Regions from separate parts of the Acidovorax sp. JHL-3 genome, predicted to be linked through region 3. Evidence: predicted binding sites of a transcription regulator. Region 3 holds the regulator's gene; each other region holds the start of a gene.
The links. The regulator FNR, encoded in region 3, switches genes on or off when oxygen is low (the NO sensors DNR and NnrR bind a similar motif). The targets are predictions, from matches to a motif close to TTGATNNNNATCAA.
Positions count from the first base shown of each region.

Region 1 (7,760 bases), 650 kb from region 3:
TACCTCGTGGCCGCCTTCACGGGCCTGGCGCGCAACCCCACCGATGTGGAGTTGATGATGTTTGCCCAGGCCAACAGCGAGCATTGCCGCCACAAGATCTTCAATGCCCAGTTCACCATCGACGGTGTTGCGCAAGACAAGAGCCTGTTCGGCATGATCCGCCACACGCACCAGCTGGCGCCGCAGCACACCGTGGTGGCGTATTCGGACAACGCGTCGGTCATGGAAGGCCACCAGGTCGAGCGATTTGTGGCCAAAATGGCCTCTGGCGTTTATGTAATAAGCGCGAGTAGCTATGAAAAGAGTAGTGCAACCCACCATGTGCTGATGAAGGTGGAAACGCACAACCACCCCACGGCGATCTCGCCGTTTCCGGGCGCCTCCACTGGCGCGGGCGGCGAAATCCGTGACGAGGGCGCCACCGGGCGCGGCTCCAAGCCCAAGGCGGGCATGACCGGGTTCACGGTGTCCAGGCTCTGGGGCAGCACGCTGGGCAAGCCCGAGCACATCGCCAGCCCCTTGCAGATCATGGTGGAAGGCCCGCTGGGCGGGGCCGCATTCAACAACGAGTTCGGCCGGCCCAACCTGCTGGGCTACTTCCGTGAGTACGAGCAGACCGTGGCCGGCGTGGACCGTGGCTACCACAAGCCCATTATGATCGCGGGCGGCCTGGGCGTGATTGACGCGCAGCTCACCCAAAAAATCGAATTCCCCGCAGGCTCGCTGCTGATCCAGCTGGGCGGCCCGGGCATGCGCATTGGTATGGGCGGCAGTGCGGCCAGCTCCATGGCCACGGGCACCAACGCGGCCGAGCTCGACTTTGACTCGGTGCAGCGCGGCAACCCCGAGATCGAGCGCCGTGCGCAAGAGGTTATCAACCATTGCTGGGCGCAGGGCGCGGCCAATCCCATCCTGGCCATTCACGACGTGGGTGCTGGCGGTTTGAGCAACGCCTTCCCCGAGTTGACCAACGACGCAGGCCGTGGCGCGCGCTTTGATCTGCGCGCCGTGCAGCTCGAAGAGTCGGGCATGGCGCCCAAGGAAATCTGGAGCAACGAGAGCCAGGAGCGCTATGTGCTGGCCATTGCGCCCGAATCGCTGCCGCTGTTCAAGGCCTTCTGCGAGCGTGAGCGCTGCCCGTTTGCCGTGATCGGCACGGCCACCGAAGAGCGCCAGCTGGTGCTGCACGACCCCGCAGCCACGGCCGACGACCAAAAGTTGCCGGTGGACATGCCCATGAACGTGCTGTTGGGCAAGCCGCCCAAGATGCACCGCGATGTGAAGACGGTGACGCGTGAATTCGCACCGATGGACTTGACCGGCGTGCCGCTGCAAAAGGCCGTGATCGACGTGCTGGCCCACCCCACGGTGGCATCGAAGCGCTTTCTCATCACCATTGGCGACCGCACCGTGGGCGGCATGAGCCACCGCGACCAGATGGTGGGCCCGTGGCAGGTGCCCGTGGCCGATTGCGCCGTGACGCTGGCCGATTACAAGGGTTTTGCGGGCGAGGCCATGGGCATGGGCGAACGCACGCCGCTGGCGGCCATCAACGCCCCGGCATCGGGCCGCATGGCGGTGGCCGAGGCCATCACCAATCTGCTGGCTGCACCCATCGAGCTGCCGCGCGTCAAGCTGTCCGCCAACTGGATGGCCGCTTGCGGCGAGCCCGGCGAGGATGCCGACCTGTACGCCACCGTGAAGGCCGTGGGCATGGAGCTGTGCCCCGCGCTGGGCATCTCGATTCCCGTGGGCAAGGACAGCCTGTCCATGCGCACGCAATGGCAGGATGGCGGCGGCAAGAAAAAGGTCACCTCGCCCGTCAGCCTGATCGTGAGTGCCTTTGCCTCGCTGGCCGACGTGCGTGGCACGCTCACCCCCCAGCTCAACGCCACCGAAGACGACACCACGCTGGTGCTGGTGGACCTGGGCAAGGGCCAAAGCCGCATGGGCGGCAGCATTCTGGGCCAGACGCTCGACCAAAGCGGCGATGTGGTGCCCGATGTGGACGACCCCCAGGACCTGGTGAACCTCGTCAACGCCGTCAACGCGCTGCGCGCCAAGGGCCAGATCCTGGCCTACCACGACCGCAGCGATGGTGGCCTGCTGGCCGCCGTGGCCGAAATGGCCTTTGCCGGACATGTAGGCGTGGCCCTGAACGTGGACATGCTCGTGACCGAGGGCGACGGCATCAGCGACAGCCGCATGGAAACCGGCGACGCCAAGAACTGGGCGCAGCAGGTGAGTGCGCGCCGCGAAGAGCTCACGCTCAAGGCCTTGTTCAATGAAGAACTGGGCGTGGTGCTGCAGGTGCGCACGGCAGAACGCAACGAGGTGATGCAGACGCTGCGCGAGCATGGCCTGTCGAAGTTCAGCCATTTCATTGGCAAGACGCGCCCGGCATCGTCCAGCATCAACGCGGGCAAGGGCGAGCTGCAGGTCTGGCGCGATGCCAAGGCCGTGTTCAGCGCGCCGCTGGCCGACTTGCACCAGGTGTGGGATGCCGTGAGCTGGAAGATCTGCCAGCAGCGTGACAACCCCGCCAACGCCGACGCCGAGCACGCCGCAGCGGGGGAGCCCACCGACCCCGGCATGCAGGTGCACCTCACGTTCGATGCGTCGGACGACGTGGCGGCGCCGTTCCTGAACCTCTCGCGACCCAAAGTGGCTATTTTGCGCGAGCAGGGCGTGAATTCGCATGTGGAAATGGCCTACGCCTTCACGGAAGCGGGCTTCGAGGCGTTTGACGTGCACATGACCGACCTGCAGACCGGCCGCGTGAAACTCGAAGACTTCCAGGGCGTGGTGGCGTGTGGTGGCTTCAGCTATGGCGACACGCTGGGCGCGGGCATTGGCTGGGCGCGCAGCATTACCTTCAACCCCGTGCTGGCAGCGCAATTCCAGGGCTTCTTTGGTCGCACTGACACCTTTGGCCTGGGCGTGTGCAACGGCTGCCAGATGTTTGCCGAGCTGGCCGACATCATCCCCGGCGCGCAAGACTGGCCGCGCTTCACCACCAACCAGAGCGAGCGTTTCGAGGCGCGCCTGTCGCTGGTGGAAGTGCTCGAATCGCCCAGCCTGTTCCTGCAAGGCATGGCCGGCAGCCGCCTGCCGATTGCCGTGGCGCATGGTGAGGGCTATGCCAACTTCAAATACCGCGGCAACGCGGCGCAGGCCATTGCGGCCATGCGTTTTGTGGACAACCATGGCGCGGCCACCGAGCAGTATCCGTTCAACCCCAACGGCAGCGCGGGCGGTTTGACTGCCGTGACCACGGCCGATGGGCGCTTCACTGCCATGATGCCGCACCCCGAGCGCGTGTTCCGCAACGTGCAGATGAGCTGGACCAGTGGTGATATCGGTGCGCTGAGCCCCTGGATGCGCATCTGGCGCAACGCCCGCAAGTGGGTGGGATGATGGTTTTCTGACCGGGCGGCTTGCGCGGTCAGTGCCATGCAAAAAGGCTGGGCCCTCGTGGCTTGGCCTTTTTGCTTTTGGGGCGCGTGGGTCCCGTCAGCGCAGTCATTTCAGTGATGCCTTGAGCTGCGCGCCACCCGCAGCAGCCCATGCAACCGGCGCGCCTCATACCAGTGCCACCGTGGAGCTGGCTTTGCCAGGCCACGGGTGGCGTCCCCTTGGGGGAAGACGCGAAGCGGCACAGGGGGGATTTCAAGGCTTGCGCTGGTACACCAGCAGGCGCCCCTTGTAGGCGGGCAGATCGCCGCGCACCGGGTGGTCCAGCCGTTCCTCGGTCACTTCAAAGCCGTGGGCCGCCATCTGCTTGTTGAATGCCGAGCGGTTGCCGCGGTTGGGGTCCACGATCCAGATCTGTGCACCCGCGCCCGCATGGCGGTCGATGAAACTGGCCAGCGTGGCGCGCACATCGCGCTCATACAGCACATCGCTGCCCATGATCAGATCAAACTGCCCCTGCACCGCGCTTGCCAGTAAGGGGGCGTTGTGCGGGTGTTCCCGTTGTGCGACCAAAGGCGTGCTTCCCCATTGTCCGGTGCGGTATTTCATCGGGGGCAGGGCGTTGAGCCGCAGGTTCTCCAGCAAAAACGGGTTGGCCAGCGGGTGGCAATCACTGGCCGTGACATCCACGCCGCGCCGGTGGCACACCAGGCTGGCCAGCCCCAGGCCGCAGCCAATTTCCAGCACCCGCTCGTCTTTGCACAAGGGGCGCAGGGCCATCCGTGCCGCCAGTTGGGCGCCCGAGGGCCACAGCAGGCCGAACAATGGCCAGGTCGCAGACGAGATGCCCAGGCGCTCTGCAACGCCCAGAGGGTCAGAAAACTGCTGGCGATCGAGAAGCGAGCGGATGAGCAGGTTGTCCACGCCCGCAATCGGGACGCTTTCCTGTTTGGTGAGATAGCCTGGCATGGCGGGGGCGCGAAGCCATGTCAGGGACCCCGAAGTGGTGGGTGAGCCTGCGAGTATGCGCCCCTTGTCGATGGCCTTTGCGTCCACGGCATTCCGTGGCGCTGCAGGGGGCAGGGGCGGCGTGACGCCTTGGCTGCCACGGTGCGTTGCTATAGTGCACGCCACGCAGCGCGCAGGACGCATGCTTTTCTCCCGACACTTCGTGTTTTCACCTGCTTCTTCAAGGAATTTCCATGGCCGCTGGCAGCCTTCTCGCATTGTTGGACGACATTGCAACCATCCTCGACGATGTCGCCCTCATGACCAAGGTCGCTGCCAAGAAGAGCGTTGCCATGGCCGATGACGTGTCGGTCATGACCAAGGTGGCAGCGCAAAAGACCGCGGGTGTGCTGGGTGACGATCTGGCGCTCAATGCCCAGCAGGTCACGGGCGTGCGTGCAGAGCGCGAGATTCCGGTGGTCTGGGCTGTGGCCAAGGGTTCGCTGGTGAATAAGGCGATTCTGGTGCCGGCCGCGCTGCTTATCAGCGCCTTTGCGCCCTGGGCGGTGACGCCGCTGCTCATGGTGGGTGGCGCATTTTTGTGCTTTGAGGGGTTTGAGAAGCTGGCGCACAAGTTTTTGCACAGCCCGCACCAAAAAGAGGCCGAGCACGAAAGCCATGTGAAGGCCAACGCCAACCCGGCTGTGGACCTGGTGGCTTTCGAAAAAGACAAGATCAAGGGCGCCGTTCGCACCGATTTCATCCTGTCGGCGGAAATCATCGCCATCACCCTGGGCACGGTGGCAGGTGCGCCGTTTGTGCAGCAGGTGACGGTGCTCGTGGGCATTGCGCTGGCCATGACGGTGGGTGTTTACGGCCTGGTGGCGGGCATCGTCAAGCTCGATGACCTGGGGCTGTGGCTCAACCAGAAGCCGGGCGCAGCGGCCCGTGCCGTGGGCGCAGGCATTGTGCGCGCGGCGCCCTGGCTGATGAAGACGCTGTCGGTGGCGGGCACGGCGGCCATGTTTCTGGTGGGCGGCGGGATTCTGGTGCATGGGGTTCCAGCGCTGCACCATGCCGTGGAGGGCGCGGGTGCAGCGGCGGCCCTTTGGCCGGTGGGTGGTCTGTGGGCTGTGGTGGTTCCCAACCTGCTGAACGCCATGGTCGGCATCGTGGCCGGTGGCCTGGTGGTGGCGGTAGTGACCGTGGTGGCCCGGCTGCGCAAGGGTGCCAAGGCGCACTGAGGACCCTGAAGTGACCCGGAAGGCCCGGGTGCTCCGTCTTCGGGTAACTACCAAGAGTTTGACCTGAGGCAAGGTTGACCATTTTGCTAACAGGCTCAATTGCGGTACGGGGGCCGTCCCCGTTTAACCGCATTGGGTTCTGTATGAAAAAAAATCTGCTGGCTGTAGCCGTTTTGTGCGCATTGACCTCTGGCGCTGCTTTTGCGCAGCAAGCTGAGAGCCCTTGGCTTGTGCGCGTGCGCGCCGTCCATCTGGACAGCGCCAACAAGGACAGCACGGGCCTGGGCCTGTCGGTCAACAACAAGACGATTCCTGAAGTTGACATCTCGTATTTCTTCAACAAGAACGTGGCTGCCGAGTTGATCCTCACGGTGCCGCAAAAGCACGACCTGAGCTCCAGCGTTCTGGGTGGCCGCATCGGCTCGCTCAAGCACCTGCCGCCTTCGCTGCTGTTGCAATACCACTTTGACGCCCCTGGCTTCAAGCCCTATGTGGGCGCCGGTGTCAACTACACGCGCTTTTCCAACGTGAACCTGCCCGCCGGTGTGGACATCGACCGCAACAGCTGGGGCGGTGCCCTGCAGGTCGGCGTGGACATTCCCCTGTCCAAAAACCTGTATCTGAACTTCGACGTGAAGAAGGTTTACATCAAGACCGACGTGTTCGCTGGCGGTGCCAAGCAGGGCACGTTCAAGGTGGACCCCGTGCTGGTGGGCGTGGGCCTCGGCTGGCGCTTCTGATGCAACGGCGCTGCGTGAGCGGCGCCTTGCCATCAGACCCCAAGGTCAAAAGGGCTGGCGCGTGCGCCGGCCTTTTTTTTTGGTGGTTTCCACCGGTGGGCCGTGACGCGGCGGTCTGCCGGCGCTGGGTATTGATTGAAAAAACGCTATATAAATAATAGCTACTAGCGCTTGATAGTATTTGGCTAGAGCCTGAAAATGCCAGAGATCGTATCGCACTCTCCCGGATGAAAAGTGGTCCAGAGCGATTCCGTGTCGGTGTAATCCTGCGCGCCCCGTCGTTGCAGGCTGTCACCCGGGGTGAACGCAGTGGGGGTAGCCTGTGGCATCGTTCACCACCCCATGCCCAACACCCGACGCACACCGCCATGCCCCTGAACCGCCCCAGCGACATCACCGACGGCCTGAGCCAGCGTCCCGCGCGCATCTCACCCAAATACTTCTACGACCAGCGGGGCTCGCAATTGTTCGAAGCCATCACCCGCCTGCCCGAGTACTACCCCACGCGCACCGAGACGGCCCTGATGCAGCGGCATGCGGCCGACATGGCCCGGCATCTGGGCGCCGTGCGCACCGTGATCGAGCTGGGCGCCGGCAGCTGCGAGAAGGCCCGCGCGTTGTGCGCCTGGGTGCGGCCCGCCTGTTTTGTGGGGGTGGATATCTCGGTCGATTTTTTGCAAGAGGCCGTGCTGCGCCTGCGTGCTGACATGCCGGGGCTGGATGCGCGGGCGGTGGGTGGCGACATGACCCAGGGCGTCGTGCTGCCCTCCGACATTCCACGGGCCGGGCGCCTGGTGTTTTATCCGGGCTCCTCCATCGGCAACTTTGACCCGACCCAGGCGCTGGAGTTGTTGCGGCACATGCGCGCCCTGGTGGATGGCGATGGTGGCCTGCTGATCGGCATCGATCTGCCCAAGGATGTGGCGGTGCTGGAGGCCGCCTACGACGATGCAGCGGGCGTGACGGCGGCTTTCAATCGCAACGTGCTCACGCACCTCAACCGCCTGATCGGCAGTGATTTTGTGGAAGACCAGTGGGGCCACCGGGCGTTCTTCAACCAGCAAGCATCGCGCATCGAGATGCATCTGGAGGCGCTCGCACCAATTTGCGTGCGCTGGCCGGGTGGCGAGCGCCGGTTTGCCATGGGCGAGCGCATCCACACCGAAAACAGCTACAAATACCCCCTTGCCGTGTTCACCGACATGCTGGCCCAGGCGGGTTTCTCCCATGCGCAGGCATGGACCGACGAGCGGGGCTGGTTTGCCGTGGTGCACGCCCGCCCCTGAACCCTCTGCTGAAGCGCTGCCTGGCCATGAATTTGTTGATTTCCCGCTACACCGAAGTGCGCCGCCACACCACCGGGCTGGTGCAGCCCCTGTCACCCGAAGACTGCACCGCACAGTCCATGCCCGAC
Region 1 is NZ_JAFU01000001.1:2,377,596-2,385,355, forward strand. It holds gene purL (phosphoribosylformylglycinamidine synthase) at 1-3,417, shown strand, start outside; gene K226_RS0111200 (methyltransferase) at 3,670-4,383, opposite strand; gene K226_RS0111205 (DUF808 domain-containing protein) at 4,617-5,606, shown strand; gene K226_RS0111210 (OmpW family protein) at 5,750-6,346, shown strand; gene egtD (L-histidine N(alpha)-methyltransferase) at 6,715-7,632, shown strand; gene egtB (ergothioneine biosynthesis protein EgtB) at 7,659-7,760, shown strand, end outside.
Region 1: a site for FNR is predicted at 5,665-5,678, ahead of K226_RS0111210 (OmpW family protein). Genes of this name have one in related genera too.

Region 2 (7,760 bases), 1.8 Mb from region 3:
TGTTTTTGGCGACCTCATGGCGGGTCTGCTCGGCGCGTTTGTGTTGATCCTTGTCGGCGTACTCGTGGTGCAGATTGATCTGGTGGCAAGCCTTAAGCAGGAGGTGGAAAAGCGCCAGATCGAAGAGCAGCGCCGCATGGCGCTGGAGAAGGCTCTTGCCATTCCGCTGGCCAGCGGTCGGGTCACGGTAAACAACGGCCGCATAGGCATCAGCGGCAGCGTGCTGTTTGCGGCAGGCTCTGACGAGCTGCGTCCAGAAGGCCGCCAGCTCCTTAAAAGTCTGGTGCAGCCGCTGCAGGTGTATCTTCGCGAACGCGATGAAATGCTGATGGTGAGTGGCTTTACCGACAACACCACGTTGCTGCGTGTCCCCCACCAGCGCTTTGCCGACAACCTGGAGCTGTCGGCCCAGCGGGCGCTCACTGTGGCACGCGCCCTGATCGACGAGGGGATGCCATCTTCGCAGGTGTTTGCTGCCGCCTTCGGTGCCGAGCAACCCGTTGCCGACAACGCGGATGAAAAGGGCCGCGCGCAGAACCGCCGCGTGGAAATGGCCCCGGTGCCCAGGGCCACCAACGCAAAAACCATCGCCCATGAGTGAGCCAAGTGAGCCCACCCTGGAGTCCTTGCGGGCAGAGGGCGCACATCACTACGACCCCGCGCGGTTTCATTACCTGGAGGTGCTGGCCCGGCGCTTGCCGGGCCAGCACGCGGCGGTGCAGCAGGTGCTGGCGAGCCGGTTGCGCGAGGCCGTTGCAGCCTATGCCGGGCGAAGGTCGTTGATCGTTGGGGAAAGCCCGTGCCTTCCAAAGTCCGCAGCGCCCGCCCCAGGCGCTGCTCTGGCGCAACTGAACCGCGAGCTGAATGCCCGCGCACGAGCAGATGCAGGCACCGAACTCGCTAGCGAAGGCGCCAGCCTGGCGGACCTGAGGAGCGTGCGCCAGTTCACTGAGGTCTGGTCAAAAATTTCTGCAGAGCAACAGGTGGTACAGGCGCTGCACCGCGGGCCTGAGAATGCCGGGCCACTCAACTCGCACAGGCTCATGCTGCGCTCACTCAGCCTGATGCAGTCCCTGTCGCCCGACTACCTGCGCCGTTTTCTGTCGCAGATGGATTCCTTGCTGTGGCTGGAGCAGGCAAGCGCCAAGGCCAACAGCTCCACGGCCAAGCCGGTGCGCAAGAGTCGGTCGAAGCAATAGGTTTTCGGCGTTTTTTGGCAAGGCAAGGTCACGGACCTGCGTGTTTGGTCATGCTGCCGCGCGCTCCGTTTCTTCAGCCAAGGTTGGGCAGCGAACCCGCCTTGCGCACTGGTACCCGGGCGCCATCACCAAGTTGGCAGTTCGGTGGCCGCAGCTTTTTAACGCACCGAACGCCGCGCCCACAGGGCCGCTCTGTTCATGCCGTTTTTGGGCAGCGCGCCTACAGCGCAAACAGCTTTGCCCTGGCGGCCCGGGTGATGGCGGAAACACAGGGGTGGGTGATGCGGCGCTCGACGGAGATGGCGAAGAACTCCTCCACCAGCTCGGATGTCTTGCCCACGATCTCCACGCCGAACTGCGCCATGGTTTCGTCCTCCAGAACGCTGGGAGAGGTGAAAACGCCTCGACCCTCCCGACCAAAGGCATTCATGAGGGCGCTGTCGTCGAACTCTCCGACGATGAGCGGCTGGAGCTGGTATTTGTTGAACCAGTGATCGAGTTGCTGGCGCACGGAAGACGTGGGGCCCTGGATCAGCATGGGTGCACGATGAAGGCATTGCGGAAAGGGGCCCTGGAGTTGCCGCGCGAGTGAAGGGGCGCAGAAGAAGCTCATGGCGCTGGTCCCAAGGGCATGGTTGAAGGCCTTGACACCCACCTTCCGGGATACCGGCTCGTCTGCAATCACCAGATCCAGGCGGTGCAGGGTGAGCTGGGCCAACAGCTCCGGGAATTTTCCTTCGTGGCAAATCATGTGCACGCGATCCGCCAGGCCCAGCGCCGGTTCCAGCAAGTGATAGGCCACCGGCTTGGCCACCGAATCGGCAATGCCCACGCGAAACTCCAGCGTCTTTGCCTGGTCGCGCGACAGGCGGACGGATTTTTCCAGCTCGTCACCCAGCGCAAAAATCTGCTCGGCGTAGCCCAGTGCAACCCGCCCTTCGCTGGTCAGCTCCAGCCCTCTGCCGCGCTTTCGAAAAAGGTCGTGACCGAGCCACTGCTCCAGCTGCTTGATTTGCCCTGACAGCGTCTGGGGCGTGGTGTGCAGTTGCTCGCCGGCGCGCACCACGCCGCCAGCCTTGGCAACTGTCCAGAAGTATTTGAGATGCTTGAAGTTCATGATGAAACACCATAGTTCGAAAAAACCGCACTATTTTTCTCGATAAAACGAATATACGCGAAGTGTTTCAGCCGCTATATTGTTTTCATGGACCGAGCCGGAAAGGGTTTCCCGGGGCTCGGAGGTATCAATGTTCACAAGGAGTGAAGATGCGAATTACCACCAGAGGCCAACTTGCCGTGTCTGCGATGACCGACCTGGCAATGCGACAGAACACCGGGCCCGTTGCGCTCTCCACGATCAGTGCGCGCCAGGGGACATCGCTGTCTTATCTGGAGCAGCTTTTTAGCGCCCTCAAACGGGCCGGGCTGGTTGACAGCACACGCGGGCCTGGAGGCGGCTATGCCCTGGCCCGCAAGCCCGAGCAGGTGTCGGTTGCCGACATCGTGGTGGCGGTAGAGAACCACAAGCCAGGTGAGGAGGCTGCGCCAGCCTCTAACGGGTCGTCGCAAATGGTGACCATGACCGGCTCGCTCTTCACGGCGTTCAATGCACGGGTTCTGGAATACCTCCAGTCTGTCACGCTGCGCGATCTGGTGGCCGAGCAACAGGCGCGTGGCGTACGGGTCGAGTCACCGGTGGTGGCCCGTGCAAAACTGGCACGCCGTCCCGCACCGCTGATGGCCCGTGCCGGAGTGCCCAATTCGGTCTTCGCGCTGGGTGCTCTCCCGGTCCTTGCCCGCAAATAGGCCTGCGCGGCGATTCGGTCGCCGCATTCACGCGGGATGCTCTGGGCGTGCAGTCCCCAAGGACGCGGGATTTACAGCTGATGCGCCAGTTGCTTGATTCCGCGGATCAGCATCTCCACCGAGATGGCCACCAGGATCAGCCCCATCAGGCGTTCAAACGCCATCACCACGCGTTCGCCCACCAGGCGCTGTATGCGCTCGGCCAGTAGCAGCACCACCGCGCACACCGCCATGGTCACGCACAGGGCGGCCACCCATTCCATCTTTCGCTCGGGCGCCTGGGCCACCAGCAGCATCACGGTGGCCATGGCGGAGGGGCCTGCGAGCGCAGGGATGGCCAAGGGCACGATCAGCGGCTCGCCTGGCAGGTCGGTTGGAGGTCCGGCGTCGGGCGGGAAGATCATGCGCAGCGCGATCAGGAAAAGCACCACTGCCCCGGCGATCTGCAGCGACAAATCACTCAGGTTCATCACCCGCAGGAACTGCGCGCCAAAGAATAAAAACACCAGCAGCAGTGCAAACGCTATCAGCACCTCGCGCAGGATCACCCGCGCCCGGCGTTCGGGTGCCACGCCGCGCAGCGCGTTGGCAAAAATGGGAATGTTGCCCAGCGGATCGGTGATCAGCAGCAGCAAGATCGTGGCGGACGCGAAGGTGTAGCTCATGTCGCGTACACCCTGTCCAGTGTACGAAAGCCCTTGATTTCTATCGGGTTGCCGCTCGGGTCGTGAAAGAACATCGTCCACTGCTCGCCGGGCTGGCCCTCAAAGCGCACCTGGGGTTCCAGCACAAAGGCCGTGTTGGCAGCACGCAGGCGCGCAGCCAGTGCATGCCAGTCGGGCAACTCCAAAATAGCGCCAAAGTGGGGCATGGGCACCAGGTGGTCGCCGACATGGCCGGTGCGGGCGGTGGCGAATGGTGTGCCCAGATGCAGTGCGATCTGGTGACCGAAGAAGTCAAAGTCCACCCAGGTGTTGGTGCTTCGGCCTTCCTGGCAACCCAGCACGCCGCCATAGAAGCGTCGCGCCGCATCCAGGTCGGTGACATGAAAGGCGAAATGAAAAAGGCTGCGCATCCTGCAAAGGATAGCAGCCAAGGCACCGGCCTGGCGGGGCCGATCAGGCCCGCCAGGCTGGCCGGGTTCAGGCCATCGACGGGTCGGACGCCATGTTGTCAAACTTCTTGAAGTACTGGCGCGCCATGGCCACCAGCTGAGCGTCCGAGGGATGGTCTGCCGCGACCGAGTCCACCACCGCGCCGGCCACTGCAGCGTTGTGCTTGGCGCACCAGTCGCGGAACTGGTTGCGCGCGAGGCCGGGGCCTGCCAGCAGCACTTCATGCGTGTTCGACAGGGCCTGGGCGATGTCGGCAAAGAACAGGCTGAGGTCTTCTGTCTTGCCCTGGTGCTTGTGGTGGCTGCGGGATTTGATGCGCTGTGCCTCGGTGTGTTCGCGGTCGAACATCACCACATGGGCTTCGGAGTGGTCCATCCAGACAACGGCGTGAAAAGTGCTCATGAAAATGCTTTCTTGAAGTAAAGAAGTGGAGAAAAAAAGGATTGCTCAGGCTGCCCGGCGGTGCTGCTCGGCCTTTTCCTGGCAGTGCACGCAGCGCGCGGCCTCGGGTGTGGCGTGCAGGCGGGCTGCGGTGATATGGGTACCGCAATCGGTGCACTCGCCATAGGTGCCGGCCTCGATGCGTGTGAGGGCCGCAACCACGGCGGCCAGGTGGGCGGTTTCGCGCTCGTCCAGCGCAAATTCCAGCTCGCGTTCAGTGGCCAACTGGGCACGCGGATCTTCTGGCTGCCCAAAATGGTCCGCTGCTGCCTCGGCCCGGCCGATGACGCCCCCCCGTTGCTCTGCCAACTGGGCCAAAAGCGCGGATTGCTGCGCAAGCAGTTGCTGGCGGAAGGGGGCGGCGAGATGGGGGTCCATGCGAGGGTTCCTTGGGAATGGTCTAACACCTCCATGGTGCGCCCGAGGTACCCACCATGCGTTGACAAGGGTCAAGAAGAGGCTGCACAGCCCGTGCGGGGAGCCCGGCATGGCACGGAGGAAACCGATGCATCTGCAGCTTCTGGCGGCTGCTGCGGCCGGATTTCCCCCCCCTTCTTTCCAGCGCGTGCTCAGCGCTTGGGTTGGCGGGCCAGCATTTCGGCGGTGCTGGTTTTGCGGTCGGCGTTCAGGCGCTGCACATGGGGGCGTTCGGCCATGCGCGCGAGGTAGTCGCGCACCGGCAGGTCGGCCAGGTAGTCGCGGCCATAGATGATTTTGGTGGCTGCGCTGATAAGCGGCAGATGCACGATGGCGGCGCAGTCGGCCAGCGTGAAGCTGTCGCCCGCCACAAAGGGACTGAACTTTGCCAGCTGGCCGAAGGCGGCAATGTTTTTCTCCAGTTGCACGCCCACTTTCTCGCGGGCCGACTCGCTGACGGTACCGCCAAAGAAGGCTTGTGGGTAGAGGTTGCGCGCCACCAGTTCCAGGTGCAGCTCCATGAAGGTGATCAGCTCACGCACCTTGGCGGCGGCAAACGGGTCGGCAGGCAGCAGGGCGGGCTGGGGGTGGGCGGCCTCGATGTAGTCGGTCATTACCGCCGATTCGCACAGCGTGCCCTGGGGTGTGCGCAGGTAGGGCACCTTGCCCAGCGGCGTGGCGCTGGGGTCGGTCTCGCCCACCCAGGCCCGTTCTTCGGTGAAGGGCAGGCCCTTTTCAAGCAGGGCGAGCTTGACCTTGTTGTAGTAGTTGCTGGCTGAAAAGCCGCAGAGTGTCAGCATGGGGGTTGTCTCCGGTGTCGTGGGGTGGAAGCCCACATCGTAGGCGAGCGCACCGGCGAAGTCCGTCGCTCAGATGACCCCGGTCAAGGCCATGGCGGGTTGGCACCCTACAATCAGCGCCGTCATGCGGCACCTCCTGCAAACCCTTCGGCACCTTCGCTGGTTCGCGCGCCTTGCGCTGGCGTGGTTTGCCTTGTCGATCGGCGTGGCCGTGGCTTCGCCGCTGGTCAGTCCGCAGGCCGTAGAGCTGATTTGCGCGGGCTCGGGTGCCATCAAATTGGTGGCGAAAAGCGATGAAGGCGCCCGGGAGACTCCCAGCCACACGCTGGACTGCCCACTGTGCGCCCATGTCGGTGTACCCCCGCCACCCCCGTCGGCAGTGTTGCCGGTCGCCCGCCCCCCGTCGCATGCCCTGGGTTCTGCCCCGCCAGCGCACATTGCGGCCCGCACAGCCGCGCCGCTGCCGCCGCGCGGGCCCCCAGCTGTCTTCTGATTTTGCTATTATTATAATAGCTGTTTGCGCTTTATCGATAAGCGCTAGAGGCCAATTTGGCTTGTAATCAGGAGGCTGCGTGCACCCAAGCTGCGCGGCGCTGGATGTGTCCAGTGCCCTATGCGAATCGACCCCGCGCCCGCGCTACCTGAATGCGCGACGCGCCCATGCCATGGCTGGGCCAGCGCTGGCCAAGGTGTGCAGCGGTTTGCAGGCCGCAAGCCGGGCAGGCAGAAGATTTCCGCGCCTGCGCCGAAGGCCTTGTCTGTGGCAATGTCGACAGCACGCGGCCTCCCGCTGACGTTGTTCCCCTTTCACTGTTTCCCTTTTACTGTTTCCCATTCGTTTTTTACCCAGGAGAACCCCATGACACTGCACCGCATCACCCGTCCCGCACTCTTCGCCCTTGCCCTGCTTGCCGGCCAGGCCCACGCCCAAGCCACTGCCCCCGTGGCGGTGGACGGCGCCTGGGCGCGTGCCACCGTGCAGGGCCAAAAGGCCACGGGTGCCTTCATGCGCCTGACTGCCAAAGACGGCGCGCGCCTGGTGCGCGCCGAGTCGCCAGCAGCCGGCGTGGTCGAAGTGCACGAGATGAAGATGGAAGGCGACATCATGAAAATGCGCGCCATACCCGCGCTCGACCTGCCTGCCGGCAAAACCGTCGAGCTCAAGCCCGGCGGCTACCACGTCATGCTGATGGACCTGAAGGCTCCGTTGGCCAAGGGCTCCAACGTGCCTGTGACCCTGGTGTTCCAGGATGCCAAGGGCGCCGAAACCCAGCTGCCACTGCAGCTGCCGGTGGCCTCGCAAGCACCTGGAGCAGCGGCCTCCGGCATGGGCCAAGGCGCAGCGCACGGAAACAAGCACTGAGCACCGGGGGCTTTCCGGAACGCAAGGCATTGGAGTAAGCTGTGCCAACACGACGCCCTGCGGGGCGCGTGCCAAAGACCCACCTATTGCGGAGCGGCCATGAGCGACACATCCAACTTCGGTTTCGGCAAATTCGTCCCCGGCTTTGACTTTCTGCAAAGCCTGGCCAAAGGGGCCTCCAGCAGCATTCCCCAGCTGCCCAACCTGTCGAACTGGGTGGCGCCCACCATCAGCGTCGAAGAGCTGGAAAAACGCATCGACGAACTCAAGGCCGTGCAGTTCTGGCTGGAGCAGAACTCGCGCGCCCTGACCGCCACCGTCCAGGCGCTGGAGGTGCAAAAGATGACGCTGGCCACGCTCAAGGGCATGAACTTCAGCATGGGCGACGTGGCCAGCGCCTTCAAGCTCAAGCCTGCCGACGGCGTGATGGGCAGCATGCAAAAGGCTGCCGAAACCTTTGCCGGCCGGGCAGCTGCAACTGCTGCAGCAACCCCCGCGCCAGCCGCCGCTGCGCCTGCGCCCGCAGAACCCGTCAAGCCAGCCCAGGCCGCACCGGCCGACGATTCCAAGGGCTCCCAGGCCCCCGAGCCATCCGTGGTGGACCCCATGCATTGGTGGG
Region 2 is NZ_JAFU01000001.1:1,192,253-1,200,012, forward strand. It holds gene K226_RS0105595 (OmpA family protein) at 1-601, shown strand, start outside; gene K226_RS0105600 (DUF2894 domain-containing protein) at 594-1,199, shown strand; gene nhaR (transcriptional activator NhaR) at 1,420-2,316, opposite strand; gene K226_RS0105610 (Rrf2 family transcriptional regulator) at 2,466-3,005, shown strand; gene K226_RS0105615 (MarC family protein) at 3,077-3,670, opposite strand; gene K226_RS0105620 (VOC family protein) at 3,667-4,080, opposite strand; gene K226_RS0105625 (hypothetical protein) at 4,148-4,522, opposite strand; gene K226_RS0105630 (TraR/DksA family transcriptional regulator) at 4,568-4,939, opposite strand; gene K226_RS0105635 (glutathione S-transferase) at 5,131-5,778, opposite strand; gene K226_RS20170 (DUF2946 family protein) at 5,903-6,271, shown strand; gene K226_RS0105645 (copper chaperone PCu(A)C) at 6,638-7,141, shown strand; gene K226_RS0105650 (PhaM family polyhydroxyalkanoate granule multifunctional regulatory protein) at 7,241-7,760, shown strand, end outside.
Region 2: a site for FNR is predicted at 5,001-5,014, ahead of K226_RS0105630 (TraR/DksA family transcriptional regulator). Genes of this name have one in related genera too.

Region 3 (7,760 bases):
TGTCGCTGTCGTTCTACGGCATGTCCACGTTCGAGGGTCCGATGATGTCCATCAAGACCGTCAATGCCCTGAGCCACTACACCGACTGGACCGTGGGTCACGTGCACTCGGGTGCCTTGGGTTGGGTGGGTCTGATCACCATGGGTTCGCTGTATTACATGGTTCCCCGCCTGTTCGGGCGCGAAAAGATGCACTCCATCAAGGCGATTGAGCTGCACTTCTGGATGGCCACCATCGGTATCGTGCTGTACATCGCCGCCATGTGGATTGCCGGTGTGATGCAGGGCCTGATGTGGCGCGCCATCAATGCGGACGGCACGTTGACCTATACCTTCGTTGAAAGCGTGAAGGCAACCTATCCGTTCTACGTGATCCGCGTGGCCGGTGGGCTGCTGTATCTAGGCGGCATGATCATCATGGCCTGGAACGTGTGGGCAACCGCTATTTCTGGTCGTTCGGTCAAGGTAGCCATTCCCGCCGTGAACGCTGCCCACGCCTGAGCCCGAAGGAGCCCATTCATGTCTGATAAAAACCAAAATGCTTCTGCCGGCTTCACCCATGAAAAGGTGGAAACCAACAATTTTCTGATGATCGTGCTGATCCTGCTGGTGATCGCCATCGGCGGCCTGGTGGAAATCGTGCCTCTGTTCTTTCAGAAGTCCACAACCGAGGCGGTAACCGGCGTGCAGCCGTACTCGTCGCTTCAGCTGATGGGGCGCGATGTCTACATTCGTGAAGGTTGCTACAACTGCCATTCACAGATGATCCGGCCCTTCCGCGCAGAAACCTTGCGCTATGGCCACTACTCGGTTGCTGGCGAATACGTGTACGACCATCCGTTCCAGTGGGGCAGCAAACGCACCGGCCCTGATCTGCATCGTGTGGGAGGAAAGTACAGCGACGAATGGCATCGCATTCACCTGAACAATCCGCGCGACGTGGTGCCCGAGTCCAATATGCCCGCGTATCCATGGCTTGAGAAAAACACCCTTGATCCAGCCGATGTAGCCCCGCGCATGAATGCGCTGCGAACCGTGGGCGTGCCTTATACCGATGAGCAGATCGCTGCGTCTGCCGCTGATGTGAAGGGCAAGACCGAGATGGATGCCTTGGTGGCTTACCTGCAAGTCATGGGCCGTGCGCTCAAGTAAAGGAAATTTGCCATGGACATCACGACCATGCGCATCGTCGCCACACTGGCATCGATGGCTTGCTTTATTGGCATCTGGGTCTGGGCCTACAGGGGCCGCAACAAGTCCAGGTTTGATGAGGCAGCCCAGCTGCCCTTCAAGCAAGATTGACCTTCACCAGAACGAGAACATCCCATGAGTGACTTCACCAGCAATTTCTGGTCGGTCTTTGTGACCACGCTGACCCTTGTCGGCATCATCGCCTGCGGCATTCTGCTTTGGATGGCGGGCCGCAAGAAAGTCTCGGCCACGGCCGACAACACCACCGGCCACGTCTGGGACGAGGATCTGGTCGAAATGAACAACCCCCTGCCGCGTTGGTGGGTGTGGCTGTTCGTTATCACCATCGTCTTTGGTCTGGGCTATCTGGCAGCCTATCCCGGTCTTGGCACCTTCACAGGCAAGCTGAACTGGACGCAAAAGGGCGAGTACGAGGCCGAAATGGCCAAAGCCAAGGCGGAAATCGAGCCTCTGTATGCACGCTTTGCGTCCATGAAGCCTGAAGACGTGGCCGTGGATCCGCAGGCACATGCCATTGGCGAGCGCCTGTTCATGAACAACTGTGCCCAGTGCCACGGTTCGGATGCTCGTGGCAGCAAGGGTTTTCCCAACCTTGCGGACAACGACTGGCTGCATGGCGGCAACCCCGAAAAGATCCGCGAAACCCTTGAAAAGGGGCGCATCGGCAATATGCCTCCCATGGCTGCTGCCGTCGGATCTCCGGAAGATGTCCGCAATCTGTCGCACTATGTCTTGAGTCTTTCGGGCAGCCCCCATGATTCCGTGCGGGCATCCTTGGGTAAGTCCAAGTTTGTCTCATGCGCGGCCTGCCATGGTATGGACGGCAAGGGCAACCAGGCTCTGGGAGCCCCCAACCTGACGGACGACATCTGGTTGCACGGCTGGGGCGAAGCGGCCATCACCACTATGATCAATAGCGGCAAGGTCAACGAGATGCCTGCGCAAGCAGACAAGCTGTCAGAAGCGCAGATCGGCGTGCTGGCTTCCTATGTATGGGGCTTGTCCAACAAGCCCGCCGCAGCCCGCTGAAATCGGGGCGACCCCGCCACCTCTGGCTGGGGTCGTCGTCCTGAAGTGTTTGTTTTTCTGCCTCCACCGCCAGCACCATGAAATCATCTGACAGGCCACCGCGCAAGGTCATTCCCATTGCGGCGGCCACACCCGATCCATCGGCAGAGGGCGAATTTGTTTCCCTCTACGAGGCGCAAAAGAAGATTTACCCGCGATCCATCAGTGGGTACTTTGCGCGTTGGCGGTGGGCCATGGTGTTTCTGACCCAAATCGTTTTTTATGGGTTGCCTTGGCTTGAGTGGGGCCAGCGCCAGATGGTGCTGTTTGATCTGGGTGCTCGCCGTTTCTATATTTTCGGCTTGGTTCTGTACCCACAGGATTTCATCTATCTGACGGGGCTGCTGATCATTTCGGCGCTTTCGCTGTTTCTGTTTACTGCGGTTGCGGGCCGGTTATGGTGCGGATTTGCTTGCCCACAAACGGTCTACACCGAGATATTCATGTGGATCGAGCACAAGATCGAGGGAGATCGCAGTGCGCGTCTGCGGCTGGATGCGGGCCCCTGGACATTTGAAAAAATCCGCAAGAAGTTCCTGAAGCAGGCCGTATGGGTGGCCGTGTCCCTTTGGACCGGTTTCACCTTTGTGGGTTATTTTGTGCCGATTCGGGAGCTGGGTCCTGAGCTGTTGGCTTTTGCTGGCGGCTGGCAGATTTTCTGGGTGCTTTTCTACGGATTGGCCACCTACGGCAATGCCGGTTTTATGCGGGAGCAGGTGTGCAAATACATGTGCCCCTATGCCCGTTTCCAGAGCGCAATGTTCGATCGAGATACGCTCATCGTCACCTACGACGAAGCCCGAGGCGAGCCGCGTGGCCCCCGAGTCAAGACGGTGGACTACAAGGCCAAGGGGCTGGGCGACTGCATTGACTGCACCTTGTGTGTTCAAGTGTGCCCGGTGGGTATTGATATCCGCAAGGGTCTGCAATACGAATGCATTGGCTGCGGCCTTTGCGTGGATGCCTGCAATACCGTGATGGACAAGATGCACTACCCCAAGGGCTTGATACGGTATTCAACCCAGAATGGTGTTCTCAATCGCTGGAATCAGTCGCAAATTTTGCGACATGTCTTGCGCCCTCGTGTGCTCATCTACACCGCCGTTCTGGTCGCATTGTGCGTGGGTATGTTAGTCAGCCTCACAACACGGACACCGCTCAAAGTGGATATTGTGCGGGATCGCGCCGCCTTGTCCCGCATTGTGGCGGGGGGCAAGCTTGAAAATGTTTATCGGCTGCAAATCATGAACGCTACAGAGGCTACGCAGCGCTATCGCATTTCAGCATCGGGCCTGGATGGCCTTGAGGTGGCCTCGGAGCAAGAGGTAGACATAGGCGCTGCGGAGTCTCGTTGGGTCGCAGTGCGGTTGCAAATCCCCTATGGATCGGCACCTCCAGGTTCTCACGCGATTCATTTCGACATTTCAGCGCTGGAAAGCGGCGGCAAAGTGGCTGAAAAATCCATTTTCCTGGTTCCACGCTGAGTGAAAGTCACTGTGCCCTACATGGTGGTTTGTGCGCTGTATTGCTGATGTTTCAAGGAGATTCCATGTCGTCCAACCCCGTTATCAATCGTGAACCGCAACCTTGGTGGAGATTCGGTCATGTCTGGCTGGTGATTGCCGGGCCGGTCATTGTGGTGATCGCTGGTTTTGTCACCTTGTGGCTGGCCATCAGCCGCCCAGACCCCGTTGTGGCCGAAGACTATTACCGCAAGGGGCTTGAAATCAACCAGACGCTGGCGCAACCAGAAAAAAGCTTGGCTCCTGCACTGAAAGCCCGGAACCACGCGGCGACTCCTGCCGGAGATCAGCCCCGCTGAGTTGGCACTCCGCATGCGCAATCTTTTGCCAAGATTAAAGGAAACAAGACGATGTGGACACAACGCCTGATGTGGATTGCATGGCCTGCCTTCATGGTGGCGGGCATTCTCGAAATGCTGGTTTTTGCCATGGTGGATCCGCAGGATCTGCATTGGTTTGGCCAGCCCTTGACGCTGTCTCGCGAGGGTGTCTACACCCTCGCTTTTTTCGTGTTCTGGATCATCACCATGGTTGCCAGTGCTATGACAACCCTGCTGTCCATGTCACCTTTTGAGCTCAATCGTTGTCCTGTGCCTGCGCATGCTCGGCCCGACGATTGTCACAAAGTGACGCCCTGCCCGTAGCCGCCATGCCGTTGCAGTGAGGCGACTCAGTGGGGGGCGCGATTTCAGGTGGCTGCTCAGTGGCAGGCCTGTTGGTTGTTGACGATTCGCCTGAGGGCTTCGGTGTCCAGAATGCGAACGTGGCGCTGCTTGACTTCCACGATGCCGTCTTCCACAAATTTGGAGAACGTTCGGCTCACCGTTTCCAGCTTGAGACCCAGGTAGCTGCCGATTTCCTCTCGTGTCATTCGCAGCACCAGCTCTGATTGAGAGAACCCGCGGGCATGAAGGCGTTGCACCAGATTGAGAAGAAAGGCTGCGAGGCGCTCCTCTGCGCGCATACTGCCAAGCAAAAGCATCACGCCGTGCTCGCGCACGATTTCACGGCTCATGATCTTGTGAACGTGGTGTTGCAGTGCAGAGACTTCGCGCGACAGCTCTTCGATGCGATCGAAAGGCATGACACACACTTCGGCGTCTTCGAGCGCGACGGCATCGCAGGTGTGGTGATCGTTGACGATGCCATCCAGTCCGATGATTTCACCGGCCATCTGAAAGCCCGTGACCTGATCGCGTCCGTCTTCCGTGGCGACGCAGGTCTTGAAAAACCCGGTACGGATGGCATAGAGCGAAGTGAACGACTCGCCATTGCGAAACAGCGTACTTCCCCGTTTGATTTTTCGTCGTACAGCCACGACTTCATCAATCCGTTGCAGCTGCTGCTCGTTCAGACCAACGGGCATGCAGAGTTCTCGCAGGTTGCAGTTGGAGCAGGCGACTTTGATGGTTTGCGGATTCATGGACACTGGAGTCTAGTTGGGCAGGGATAATTGGTGTGTGGCTGGCGGGACGCGATTTGTGCGCTCGGCTGCTGACATGAATCAAATTGTCGCCGCTACGTCCGACCATCCTCTTGATTAAAGTCAAGGACGTTGGGCGAAGGGTACGGCACAGTACTGCTGCACGCAAGGATATTTTCCAATGACCGCTGTTTCACCAGAACTTCTGCGCCGTTTTGACGTGCCAGGGCCCCGTTACACCTCATACCCAACGGCCGACAGGTTTGTCGAAGCTTTTGGGCAGGAGGATTATGCCCTCGCGCTTTCGCAGCGTCGGCTTGGCACCACGGCGATGGCGTTGCCATTGTCCCTGTACGTCCATATCCCCTTTTGCGAATCGCTGTGTTACTACTGCGCTTGCAACAAAATCATCACCAAGCACCACGACCGTGCGGATGTGTACTTGCGCTACTTGAGCCGCGAGATTGATCTGCACACGGCCCATTGCGGCACCGGGCAGGTTGTCAGTCAGCTGCATTTGGGGGGGGGAACACCTACGTTCCTCTCGGACGATGGATTGCGGCAGCTCATGGCCACGCTGCGGCGCAGCTTCACTTTCGCCCCGGGCGGAGAGTACTCCATCGAAGTGGACCCACGCACTGTCACGGCAGATCGGCTGGCGGTGCTGGCCGAGTTGGGCTTCAATCGTCTGAGCTTCGGCGTTCAGGATTTCGATGCCGAGGTTCAGAAGGCCGTGCACCGCATCCAGCCCGCAGAGCAGGTCTTCGCGCTCGTGGAGGCGTCGCGCGCGCTGGGCTTTGAGTCGGTCAATGTCGATTTGATCTACGGGCTGCCACGCCAGACACCCGAGTCATTCGACCGCACTTTGGCTCAGGTGGTCCAGTTGCGCCCAGACCGGATTGCTCTGTATGCCTATGCGCACTTGCCAGATCGCTTCAAGCCTCAGCGGCGCATTCTCTCGACAGAACTGCCCGCGGCGTCAGCCAAGGTGACCATGCTCTCGCGCTCGCTGGACACTTTCATGGAAGCCGGGTATGTCTATGTGGGCATGGACCATTTTGCTTTGCCCACCGATGCTTTGGCCGTTGCCAAGCGGCAAGGGCGACTGCACCGCAATTTTCAAGGTTACAGCACCCAACCCGATTGCGACCTCATTGGCTTGGGGGTGTCGGCGATCGGCAGGGTGGGTGCCACCTACAGTCAGAACGCCAAGTCGCTCGAGGAATATTACGACCATCTGGACCAGGGACGTTTGCCTGTGGTGCGTGGATTGGCGCTGAACCGTGACGATCTGGTCCGAAGGGCTGTCATCATGGCGCTCATGTGCCAAGGTGAATTGCAGTTTGAACCCATTGACCAAGCGTGGCTTATTGATTCTCGGAAGTATTTTGCGCCCGAGCTGGAGCAGCTGGAGACCATGGCCGAACAAGGTCTTGTTGTGCTGAATTCAGAGAGCATCAAGGTGACGGCCATGGGATGGTTTTTTGTGCGCGGCATCGCAATGGTGTTTGACCGCTATTTGCAGGCGGACCGCAATCGGGCCAGGTTCTCACGCATCATCTAGCGTTGACTGAATGGACTGTGCACCCTAATAAATGCTTGCGCCTCTCGCCGTAACTGCCTTGTTCATGGGTCTCGCAGGCGGGCCCCATTGCTTGGCCATGTGCGCTGCACCTTGCGGTGCGCTGGTGGGGCAGGGCGGGGCGCGTTCCACTGCGGACGAAACCGGCAACGTTGCGGTTCAGGCAGTGCAGTGGGTTCCGCAAGGCGGCATGCCGCGCCGGTTGCTGGCGTTTCACCTTGGGCGCCTGTTTGGCTATGCCGGGGCGGGCGCGCTGGCAGCGCTGGCCATGGAGAGCCTGGCCTGGCTGACGCAGCAAACCATGGCCCTGAGTCCGGTATGGACCTTGATGCACGTTGCAGTCATGGCCTGGGGCTTGATGATGATGGTGCAGGCGCGTCAGCCGGTGTGGGTGGAGCGGGCCGGGCGCACGGCTTGGCGCCGCGTGCAACCTCTTGTCCGTGCACCTGGAGGGCTGATGGTGGCGGGGCTGCTTTGGGCCCTCATGCCTTGCGGATTGCTTTATTCGGCGCTGCTGGTTGCCGCGCTCAGCGGTGGTGCACTGCAGGGCGCCGTCACCATGCTGCTTTTCGGAGTGGGCAGCGGTCTTTGGCTTGTGGGTGGCCCTTGGTTGTGGGGCCGCTTGCGTACACGCATCAATGCGGTGCGCGCCAGCTGGGGAACCCGGCTGGCGGGGGCGCTACTGGTGGGGGTTGCTGGTTGGGCCCTGTGGATGGATCTGATCTACAAACCCTCCTTGTGGTGCCGTTAGTTGCAAGGCAACCGTGTTGGAGTCGGTGATCGGGCGATAATTGCAGTAACTCTTGGTGGAATTCATCTCACCATGTATCTTTTTATGTGCTGTGAATTCTTCCCTCCTCATTGACATCAGTCAGCTTCGCATCGGCATGTACGTTCAGTTGGACGTGGGCTGGTTGCACCATCCTTTCCCAGTGAGCCGCTTTCGCATCGTT
Region 3 is NZ_JAFU01000001.1:3,022,801-3,030,560, reverse strand. It holds gene ccoN (cytochrome-c oxidase, cbb3-type subunit I) at 1-500, shown strand, start outside; gene ccoO (cytochrome-c oxidase, cbb3-type subunit II) at 519-1,151, shown strand; gene K226_RS0114110 (cbb3-type cytochrome c oxidase subunit 3) at 1,164-1,301, shown strand; gene ccoP (cytochrome-c oxidase, cbb3-type subunit III) at 1,326-2,240, shown strand; gene ccoG (cytochrome c oxidase accessory protein CcoG) at 2,318-3,763, shown strand; gene K226_RS0114095 (FixH family protein) at 3,829-4,101, shown strand; gene K226_RS0114090 (hypothetical protein) at 4,153-4,446, shown strand; gene fnr (fumarate/nitrate reduction transcriptional regulator Fnr) at 4,503-5,225, opposite strand; gene hemN (oxygen-independent coproporphyrinogen III oxidase) at 5,407-6,789, shown strand; gene K226_RS0114075 (sulfite exporter TauE/SafE family protein) at 6,821-7,558, shown strand; gene K226_RS0114070 (HD-GYP domain-containing protein) at 7,650-7,760, shown strand, end outside.